3 regions of the Mycolicibacterium wolinskyi str. Jessa 2025 genome follow, and region 2 is predicted to be linked to each of the others. Evidence: riboswitches for the same ligand, from Rfam matches in the RefSeq annotation. Region 2 holds a riboswitch; each other region holds the start of a gene.

Region 1 (3,541 bases), 1.1 Mb from region 2:
CACCGCCGAGTCCGCCCAGCATCCAGCGCACCGCGGCCTGCGCCTTGTGCGGGTCGTCGGACGTGACGATGATTAGGCTCGCCAGCGCGGACAGCACCTCGGCCACCGCGACGCCCGCCAGGATCAACCGCACCGTAGTCATCCGACCGCCGGATCGGGCCAGGAAGTACACCGCGACAAGCGCGGCCAGCGCACCACCGAACGCCGCGAGCGGAAGCGTGACGATCTGCAGGGCTCCCACACCGAGCACCAGCACGACGACCGCACCGACCGATGCGCCGGAGGACACCCCGAGCAACATCGGATCGGCAAGTGGATTGCGCACCACCGCCTGCAGCGTCATACCGCATGCCGCGAGGCCCGCGCCGATCACCGCGGCCAGCACCACGCGCGGCAGCCTGGCGCCCAGCACGATCGATTCGCGCACTGCCGGCCAGGACTGTTCGGCCAGTCCCGGATGAATGGCATGCGCGACGATCGCCCACACCTCACCCGGCGCGATGGGCACCGACCCGACTGCGACACCCGTGGTCATCGCAGCCGCCAACATCGCCGCGAGCGCCATCAGGACCAACCCGTACGGAATCCCGCGACGGCCGGCAAGGCTCACTAAAACCGCTCCGGATGCAGTTGCCTGGCAAGGGCTTCCACTGCACGGGCAATCCGCACACCCACCACCACCGACGACAGCGGAAGCACGGCGAACCGCTCGTCGCGGATCGCCGGGACATGCTGCAGCAGGGGGTGGCCCATCAGGAACTTCTTCTTCTGCTCGACGGGCTGATCGCCGTAGTCGTAGATCAGGATGACGTCGGGCGACCGTTCGGCGAACTGCTCGAAGGACACATCGGCCCACACCTTCGGGACATCGGAGAACAGGTTCACGCCACCGGCGGCCGTGATCATCTCGTTGCCGATCCCCTTGCCGCCGGACGTGAACACCGTCGCCTCACCACTGTCGTAGACGGCTACCGTGACGGGCGCGGCTCCCCGCACTTTCGACTCGGCCCGTTCGAGGTCGCGGTGCAACTGGTCGACCTGCTCCTCAGCGCGGTCGCTGATTCCGAAAATCCGTCCGATGCCGCGAAGTTCGGCGTCCACCGTGGACATCGTCGCGGGCTCGGACGAGCAGTCCTCGATGTTGAGGTAGGTGTCGATTCCCACATCGGCGAGCCGGTGCCGGGCGCGGCCCTCCTTCTCGTCGAAGGCACTGTCCCACCCGCCGTAGACGAAATCGGGCTCGACCGCCAGCAGTGCCTCATAGGACGGATACTCCTCGGCGAGCACCGGCACGCTGTCGTAGGCGGCCTGATACTCCGGCAGGATCCGGTCGTCCAGATAGGACGTGCCGACCATCGACTTCTCCAGGCCGAGGGCCAGCAGCGTCTCGATCGCATGCTGATTGAGGGCGACCGCGCGGGTCGGCGGCCGATCGTAGGTCGTGGTGACGCCGCAGTTGTCCACTGTCACCGGGAATCCCGGCGGAGTGCCGGCTGTGGTCTGCGTTGCGGCGTTACCGGCACATCCCGACGCCAAGAGCAATGACGCCATCACGACGACCATCCAACGACCGGTCATGGGCTCTCCCATCCTCTCTGGGGAGATCCGCCCCAGTGCTTGCGAGGTGGCGACTGCGGGGTGTGTCTGGCTCTCGCCGGTCAGCGCGCTGACCGAGCGATCACAGTGGCGGGACCGCGCCGGATTCACACCGGCTTCCACGTTCCGCAGTCGCCTATCGGTGTCGATAGTAGGTCAGCGGGTGCCCGCCACCGGCAGCAGTGCCATCTCCCTGGCGTTCTTGATCGCCGTGGCAACCTGTCGCTGCTGCTGTGGGGTGAGTCCGGTGACCCGACGCGAGCGGATCTTGCCCCGCTCACTGATGAAGGTCCGCAGCAGTTGGACGTCTTTGTAGTCGACGTGTGTGACGCCGAGAGCCTTGAGCTGATTGCGCCTCGGCTTCTTGAGTTCAATTGCTGGCGTGCGCTTTCGCGGAGTCTTCTTGGCCATTTACCAGCTCGACTTCCGCACGCCGGGCAGCTCGCCGCGATGCGCGAGCTCCCTGACCCGAACCCGGGAGAGCCCGAACTTGCGCAGGTGCCCGCGCGGCCTGCCGTCCACGGAGTCGCGGTTGCGCAGCCGCACCGGACTTGAGTCACGCGGAAGTCGCTGCAACGCCGAAACCGCCGCGGCCCGTTGTTCTCTCGTGCTCGCCGGATTCCGGATGATGTCCTTGAGCTCGGCCCGCCGTTCGGCGTAGCGCGCGACCAGCTTGTGCCGTTGCTCGTTCTTGACGATCTTGGACACCTTGGCCATCAGCGCTCCTCGCGGAAGTCGACGTGCTTGCGGATCACCGGGTCGTACTTCTTCAGCACGATGCGGTCCGGATCGTTGCGCCGGTTCTTGCGCGTCACGTAGGTGTAGCCGGTTCCCGCAGTGGATCTCAGCTTCACGATCGGCCGAATGTCGGTGCGCGCCATCAGATCTTCTCCCCTCGACTGCGCAGCCGGGCCACGACTGCCTCGATGCCGTCGCGGTCGATCACCTTGATCCCTTTGGCGCTGACCCGCAACCGCACCCGGCGCCCCTCACTCGGCAGGTAATAGGTCTTGTTCTGGATGTTCGGGTTCCAGCGCCTGCTACTCCGCTTGTGTGAGTGCGACACCGTGTTGCCGAAGCCGGGCGATCGCCCGGTGACTTGGCAGTGGGCCGACATTGAATCTCCTTCGCCTCGAGGTACCGTTGTTTAAGCATAATGATAATCGTTTTCAATAGTTAATCGGGAGGCCAGGTGAGAACGCCTGTTGTGCTGGTGGCGGGCCAGGGCGACACCGACCGCGTCGTCGAGCAGTTGAGCCGCAAGCCGGGAACCGTGCTGGTTCGCCACACCTACGACGGCCAGGTGGTGCTGCGGACGGTGGGCACCGCGGCCGACACGTCGGACTGGCCGCTTGAGCTGGCCCACGGCTGCGTGTCCTGCACGGTGCGCGACGACCTGCTCGTGCTCCTCCGCCGCCTGCACCGGCGCAGCGACGTCGCTCGTATCGTGGTGCAACTGATGCCGTGGCTCGAGCCGGAGCCGGTGTGTTGGGCGATCGACAACATCCACGTGTGCGTCGGCCCCGGCTACATCGACGGACCGGCCGCGCGCGACGTGAGTATCGAGGCGGTCGTCAGCTGTGTCGACACCTCGGCGTGGCTGCCTCAGGCGGTCGGCGAGGACGAACTCGATGACGGCCGCACGGCCGCACAGGTGGTGGTAGGCCAAGCCGAGTTCGCCGACGTACTGGTGCTCACCGAACCGGAGGCGACCACGCTGGCGGTGCTGCGCCGGCTGGCACCGCGGGCCCGCATCACGGTCGGATGCGACCGCGTCGAGATGGCGCTCGCGCATCTCGAACCCGACAGCCGGCGTGGCCGCGCCGCCTCTCCCCACGATCCACTGCTGGCCGGCGAGCCCCCACTCGACCGCGACGGCGAGGTCGGGATCGTCGAATTCACCGCAAGACGGCCGTTTCATCCGCTGCGGCTGCACGCGGCCATC
Region 2 (3,541 bases):
TCGTCGCGAACCGCCGCGAGCGCGGCGGCGCCCGGCTGGGTCCGTGCCGCCTGCCACCACCGGTCCCAGCTCAGTGCGCCGGAGCGGTGTGCGCGCTGCTGAGTCGCTTCGTCATGTGCGGCGGAGAAGCGACCGAGCGCCGGTGATCGGCGGTCGAAGCGGAAATGGTCGCCGTTGAGCAGGATTCCGCCGGTGCCGAGCAACGCCGCGGCGTCCGAATAGACGCGTAGCAGGGTATCGGGCATGAGCCAGTGCAGCGCCGTCGTCGACACGAAGGCATCGGGCGCACTGCCGCCGAGCGCCCCGGCGACGAGAGCCGGCCAGTTCTCGTCAGCGAGATCGGCGTCGAGGACCGTCACCCGGTCCCCGTAGACCGGCCGCAACGCCCGGGCCGCGATGTCGAGCAGCAGCGGGTCGTGGTCGACGGCGACGACCCTGGCGTTCAGCAGCGCATCGAGCACTCGCCTGGTCAATGACCCTGGCCCGCAAGCCAAGTCGACGACGACCGGGCTGTCGCCGCACGCGAGTTCCAACAACTCCACCATGATGCGGAACCTGCCCTCGCGGTCGGCGATATAGGCGGCCTGCTGCTCGTCCCACGATGCCAGAAGCGCGGCCGCGGATTCGGCGCCGCTCATTTGCCGACCACCCCGAGCGTGCGCAGCCCGGCCGCGACAGTCTCGATCGCATCGACATTGCGCAGCGACGGGTCCATCGCAGTGCCCGGCAACACGATCCACCGGCGTTCCCGCACCGCGGTCAACCGCTTGGCGGCCGGATCGGTTTCCAGGAACCGGATCTTGGCGGCCGCGCTGTCGCCGTCGTCACCGCGGGTCAGGTCGGCGAGGATGAGTACGTCGGGATCGCGTTCGAGGATGGCCTCCCACGAGATCTCGGGCCACAGTTGGCGGTTGTCGGCGAATGCATTCCGTGCTCCGAGTTCGGTGGTGATGATGCCCGGCGCACCGCAACAGCCCGCGATGTAGGGAGTCTTGGTGCCCGCGTACCACCACATCACCGTGACGCCGTCGGCCTTGAGCCCGTCGGCCGCGGTGGCCTTCCGGGCACGCAGCGACGAGATCAGCTGATCGGCCCGATCCTGGACGCCGAATATCTTTGCCACATCGGCAATCTCCGCGTACATGTCATCGAGCGTGAGCGGCCGCTGCTGGGCGGCGTCCTGCCCACCGCATTCGCTCGACGATTGATAGGTGGGCACGCCGAGACTCTCGAAGCGGTCCCGCGGGGCCACTCCCTCGTGGGTGAACGACCAGTCGAACGTCGCGTACACGAAGTCGGGCTTCTCCTTCAGAACACGTTCGAACGACGGGAAATCGCGACTCAGCACCGGCACTTTGGCGTTCTCGGCGGCAAGCTCGGGGCGGACCTCGTCGCTCCACGATGCGCTGCCGACCATGCGATCGGCCAGTCCGAGCGTCAACAACAGCTCGGTGGCCGGCTGATTGATCGAGACCGCTCGTTGCGGCGGAGCTTTCACCGTCACCGTTCGGCCGCAGTTCTCCACGGCAACGGGATAGCCAGCGGTGTCGCCGCCGGACGAGGTGGTGGTCTTGCCCGCCGATGAGCCGCACCCGGCCAGCAGCGACATGGCAAGTAGGAGAACGGAAATGGTGCGCGTGCGCTCAGACACGACGAGACCTTTCGATCCGGGACCCGATCGCGGAGTCCGTCCGATGGGCGGACCTCGCGCCGCAACCCGGCGACGAGGCCCGAGCCAGCAGGTCTTCGGACTCGGAATCATCCAGGCGGAGCGCCTTCCCAGCCCCGTCGAGGGGCCAGTGGCCGTTGCTCCGCCTGTCCTCCATACCGCTGCGCGTCAGTTCCGGATTCGCACCGGATTCCCTGACCCAATCGGGCTGGGTACGACTGGCTCGACCGGACCATACCAGCGCGCCGGATCGGGTGGGCGCCTCGGCGGCGCAGGTGGGCACAAAAGGCATCAGCACGCGTTAATGATAATCATTTTCATTAAGGCGTTGAACGCCACCCCTGGCAACTTTTCCGTCCGGCCGCCAAGACACCCGCGCTGCCCTACATTCATCCGGTGACTACCGCCAAGGTGCCTCCCGTCGGGCTGGTCCGCGCCACCGAACGCGTCCGCCATCACCTGCGCAGGCTCTATCAGCGCACGGCCCCGCCGCCCGCCGTGATGCTCGAGTTGATCCTGTCCGCCTGGGTCGCACAGGGCATCACCGTCGCCGCGGAGCTCGGAGTCGCCGACGCGCTGGCCGGCGGTCCGCTGCGCCCGGACGAGCTGGCCCGCCGGGTCGGCGCCGACGCCGATGCGCTGGACCGGCTCATGCGGGCACTGGTCAGCGAGGGGGTGTTCCGCCGGACGCGCGACGGACGCTATGCGCTCAACACACTCGCCGACAGCCTGCGCAAGGACGCTCCGGTGTCGATCGCGGCGATGGCCAGATTCGTGGGCTCGCCGCAGCATCGCGAGCACTGGAGCCACCTCGGCGACGCTGTACGCACGGGCGAAGCCGTCATCCCCAAGCTGCGCGGCAAAGAGGCCTTCGACTACATCGGTTCCGAGCCCGAACTCGCCGCGATCTTCAACGACGCGATGACGAGCATCTCGGAATTGGCGATCGCCCCGGTGGTCGCGGCCTACGATTTCAGCCGTTTCGCCACGATCGCCGATGTCGGCGGCGGGCACGGTCGGCTGCTGTCGGCCATCCTGGAAGCGACGCCGTCGGCCAGGGGTCTGCTCTACGACCTGCCCCAGGTCGTCGAAGGCGCCCCGGAGTTGCTCGGCAGGTACGGCACCGCGGAGCGGGTGCAAGTGCTGCCCGGGTCGTTCTTCGAACGCGTACCCGAGGGGGCCGACGCCTACATCTTGAAAAACATCATTCACGACTGGCCCGACGAACAGGCGCTGACGATCTTGCGCAACGTGCGCGCCGCCGCAGCACCGGGAACCACACTGTTGCTCATCGAGGGCGTCATCCCCGACCACGACCGCGAATTCATCGGCAAGTGGACCGACATGGAAATGCTGATCGGCATCGCGGCCCGCGAGCGTACCGAGGCCGATTACCGCAAGCTCTACGAGCAGGCCGGGTTCCGGCTGACCCGCGTGGTGCCGACGGCATCACCGTTCAGTTTGGTTGAGGGGCAAGCGGTCTGACGCCGTTCACCTCGCGGTGACGTGTGCGATGTGTTTTTTGAGCTGATCAGCCACCCGGTCCAGCGGTTCAATGCTCCGCTGAGCCCGGCACATCGCCACAGTGCCCTCGATCGCCGCGACGATGAGCGTGGCGGTTTCGACGGCATCGCCGTCAGGCGCGCCGTGCTCGCGCAACGCGTCGGCGAGTAGCGAGGTCCAATTGGCGAATGCGGCGGCCGCGGCGTCGCGGGGCTGGGCGCGGTCATCGTCGGGGTAGTCCTCGACCGCCACCGCAAGCACCGGGCATCCGGCACGAAAGTCGCTGTCCAGAACGATCTTCCGCCACATATCTGTGAAAACTCGCAGGCCTTGCACTGGCCCCGCGCGCATAGCCTCGCGCAGACCCGT
Region 3 (3,541 bases), 2.8 Mb from region 2:
ACATGTTGCGCCGACGGTATGGGAGCAATGGCCGGCGATGCCCGATTGCGTGCTGGCAGTTGGATTTTTGGAGGACTAGGTGAGGTCGTCAAACCTGTGTGGGCGAGGTCTGGCGGTGCTCGGTGTCGCACTGGGCATCGGAATCGCAGTGGGGCCAACGGCGTCTGCCGATCCCGACGCGGTCGTCCAGACCGAGGCGGGCGCGGTTGCCCCCGCGCCTGCAGCACCCGCGGCACCGGTGGCTGTTCCGGATCCGACGGCTCCGGCGCCCGATCCGATGGCCGCGGGCCCGGTGTCTGCCGGTGACGCCAGCCCGGCAGCGGTCGCGGCGTGCTCACTTTTCGCCGAGGCGCTGGACAACGCATCGGTGTTCTACGGGGATTTCGCGGACACGATCGACGGCAGCACCCGTCCCGACTACTCGGACCCGATCGTCAATACCACCAACGTGAGCGGTCGTACCGCACTGCGGGAATCGGCTGCGAAGGCGATGAATGCGGCTGGGACACCGGGGTTGTCACCCGATATCGCCAGCCCGATGCGTGCCTGGTCGGTGGACGCGACCAAGCTGTTGCTGAAGATGGGGTTGCGGGGCAGCGGGGACACGCTGAATGTGACGGCCAGCGAACTCAACGACGATGCCCACAATGCCCAGATGGCGTGCGCGCTGGCCGGTACGCATGCCTGAGCGCCGCCTGCTGCGCTGTGTGACCGCCTTCATTGCCCTGCTTGTCATGCTCACCGGGTGCGCGGGCCACGGCAACGTCGATGCGGAGCCCACCGTTGTCGGCGACGCCGACCTCAACGGCCTGCTGCTCAGCACCGATCAGATGAACACCCTGATGGCGACCACCGGGATGACGTCGCATCCGATGGTGACCACGATGGGTGATCACCGCAATCTGCTGCCCAACCTCAATTGTCTTGGGGTATGGCAGGTTAACGAGGCGGCGATATACGGCGACGGGTGGAACGCGCTGCGTCAGCAGCTGTTGCGTTCACCGGACACCGACAACTGGGACAACCTCGTCGTCCAATCGGTGGTCTCCTACCCGTCCGAGCAGGATGCCCGTGACTTCTATCGAGAGTCGGCCGATCGGTGGTCGAAGTGCGCCGACCACAACGTGAACATCAATCTCAACGGTCAGCAGTTACCCAAGTGGAAGAGTGGGGCGCTGGCGGAGACCGACACCGAGCTGTCGATGCCGTTCACGCGTGGAACGGGTGTGCAGGCGCGGTCATGCCAGCGTGTGTTGGCGGTCGAGGCGAACGTGATCATCGATGTCCAGGCCTGTAAACCCGCGTCGGAAACCGTCACTCAGGCGGCGATGGTCGCCGATACCATCAAGGCGTCGCTGCGCAGGTGAGCCGGTACTGCGCCGGCGACGGCGAGTAACCTGGTCGTCGCAGCTGGTTTGTCGATGCCGGCCTCGGCCGGTGTCGACATCGAGCGTCGCACGCTTGAAGAGGTGCGACGTGAGAGGGAACCCGGTGAGAATCCGGGACTGTCCCGCAGCGGTATGCAGGAACGACCGCCGTCATCAGCACTGGCACGCAGAACACTGCGGCTGGGAAGCGACGGCCACTAGGTGCACGAACATCGTGCGTGCCTGCGAGTCCGAAGACCTGCCGGTTGTACCGGGCGCGCCGCGCCCGGTGGTTCATCGCCTCGTGGAATGGGCGTGTGGCCGACGCGGTCCGCTCGTGGCGGGTGACCGTGCTCGGCTCGGGCGTCCGCTGGCGGTGACCATCCCGTCGCAGTTCGAAGGACGTCGTCATGAGCACAACCGCTACACCGTTCACCGCCACCGTTCTCGGGTCACCTCGCATCGGCCCGAACCGCGAACTCAAGCGCGCGGTCGAGAAATACTGGGCCGGTTGCATCGACCGCGGCGAGCTCGAAGCCGTCGCGGCCGGTCTGCGCCGCGAAACCTGGCGCGCGCTAACCGCGGCGGGCCTGGACTCGGTCCCGGTGAACACCTTCTCCTACTACGACCAGGTACTGGACACGGCAGTGCTGTTGGGTGCGTTGCCGTCTCGGGTCGCGGTGATTCCAGACGAACTCGACCGGTACTTCGCCGCGGCTCGCGGGACCGATGTGATCGCGCCACTGGAGATGACCAAGTGGTTCGATACCAACTACCACTATCTCGTTCCCGAGATCGGTCCGGAGATCACCTTTGCGCTGAATCCCGCCAAGGTGCTCGCAGAGTTGGAAGAAGCCGCGGCACACAATATTCCGGCACGTCCCGTGGTCATCGGACCGATTACCTTCCTGGCGCTGTCGAAGGCGGGGAACGGTGCGCCGATCGACCGGCTCGACGAGCTCGTCGGGGTGTACGCCGAGCTGCTGGAGCTGCTCGCGGACAACGGCGCGCAGTGGGTGCAGCTCGACGAGCCCGTGTTGGTGACCGACATCCTCGACAACGGTGCCGAACTGGCCGAGCGCACGTACGCGCGGCTAGCCGGCCTCGCGCACCGCCCCGCGCTGTTTGCCGCGACATACTTCGGCGAGTTGGCCGACGTGCTGCCGGCACTGGCCCGTACGCCGGTCGAGGCGATCGGGGTCGACCTCGTGGCCGGGCGTGCCGCAGCCGTCGCAGCCGTGCCGGAGCTGGCCGACAAGCTCGTCGTCGCCGGCGTGGTCGATGGCCGCAACGTGTGGCGCACCGATCTGGAAGCCGCGCTGGGCAGTCTGGATGCGCTGTCGGAATGCGCCGGCCGCGTGGCCGTTTCGACATCCTGCTCGACGCTGCACGTGCCGTACAGTCTCGGCGCCGAGCCGCAACTCGACGACGCCCTGCGTAGTTGGCTGGCGTTCGGGTCCGAGAAGGTCACCGAGGTGGTCGTGCTGGCGCGCGGCCTGAAGGACGGACCGGACGCGATCGCGGCCGAGGTCGCGGCGTCCAACGGCGCAATCGCGTCGCGCAAGAACGATCCCCGGCTCGACAACGGCGAGATCCGCGCGCGCATCTCATCGATCAGGGCGTCGGGCGCCGAGCGTGGACCTGCTGATGTGCGTCGTGCCGCTCAGAACGACCGATTGCGGCTGCCGTCGTTGCCCACGACGACCATCGGGTCCTACCCACAGACGTCGGCCATTCGGCTCGCTCGCGCCGACCTACGGGCCGGCAGGATCGACGCGGCCGAATACGAGCGCCGGATGAGGGCCGAGATCGCCGATGTCATCAAGCTTCAAGAGCAGCTGGGACTCGACGTGCTCGTGCACGGGGAACCCGAACGCAACGACATGGTGCAGTATTTCGCCGAGCAACTGGACGGATTCTTCGCGACGCAGAACGGCTGGGTGCAGTCGTACGGCAGCCGCTGTGTACGCCCGCCGATCCTGTACGGCGATGTCGCCCGGCCGAAACCGATGACGGTCGTGTGGATCACGTACGCACAGTCCTTGACCGACAAGCCCGTCAAGGGCATGCTCACCGGACCGGTGACCATCCTGGCGTGGTCGTTCGTCCGGGACGATCAACCGCTGGCCGATACGGCCGCTCAGGTGGCACTCGCGATCCGCGATGAGACGGTA

The links. Region 2 has a riboswitch for cobalamin ahead of ACOI2T_RS34460 (ABC transporter substrate-binding protein). Riboswitches for the same ligand answer to the same signal wherever they lie in the genome.
Region 1: linked by a shared signal. The riboswitch ahead of ACOI2T_RS03580 (ABC transporter substrate-binding protein) and the one ahead of ACOI2T_RS34460 (ABC transporter substrate-binding protein) in region 2 are both predicted to bind cobalamin.
Region 3: linked by a shared signal. The riboswitch ahead of metE (5-methyltetrahydropteroyltriglutamate--homocysteine S-methyltransferase) and the one ahead of ACOI2T_RS34460 (ABC transporter substrate-binding protein) in region 2 are both predicted to bind cobalamin.

What each region holds. Positions count from the first base shown of each region.
Region 1 is NZ_CP185960.1:689,883-693,423, reverse strand. Features, by position in the region: gene ACOI2T_RS03585 (FecCD family ABC transporter permease) at 1-565, opposite strand, end outside; gene ACOI2T_RS03580 (ABC transporter substrate-binding protein) at 610-1,578, opposite strand; cobalamin riboswitch at 1,619-1,783, opposite strand; gene rpsR (30S ribosomal protein S18) at 1,753-2,007, opposite strand; gene rpsN (30S ribosomal protein S14) at 2,008-2,313, opposite strand; gene rpmG (50S ribosomal protein L33) at 2,313-2,477, opposite strand; gene rpmB (50S ribosomal protein L28) at 2,477-2,713, opposite strand; gene mrf (ribosome hibernation factor-recruiting GTPase MRF) at 2,789-3,541, shown strand, end outside.
Region 2 is NZ_CP185960.1:6,975,513-6,979,053, forward strand. Features, by position in the region: gene ACOI2T_RS34455 (class I SAM-dependent methyltransferase) at 1-638, opposite strand, end outside; gene ACOI2T_RS34460 (ABC transporter substrate-binding protein) at 635-1,609, opposite strand; cobalamin riboswitch at 1,721-1,907, opposite strand; gene ACOI2T_RS34465 (methyltransferase) at 2,066-3,154, shown strand; gene ACOI2T_RS34470 (TetR/AcrR family transcriptional regulator) at 3,161-3,541, opposite strand, start outside.
Region 3 is NZ_CP185960.1:2,349,128-2,352,668, forward strand. Features, by position in the region: gene ACOI2T_RS11710 (Rv2240c family protein) at 80-688, shown strand; gene ACOI2T_RS11715 (sensor domain-containing protein) at 708-1,367, shown strand; cobalamin riboswitch at 1,419-1,648, shown strand; gene metE (5-methyltetrahydropteroyltriglutamate--homocysteine S-methyltransferase) at 1,778-3,541, shown strand, end outside.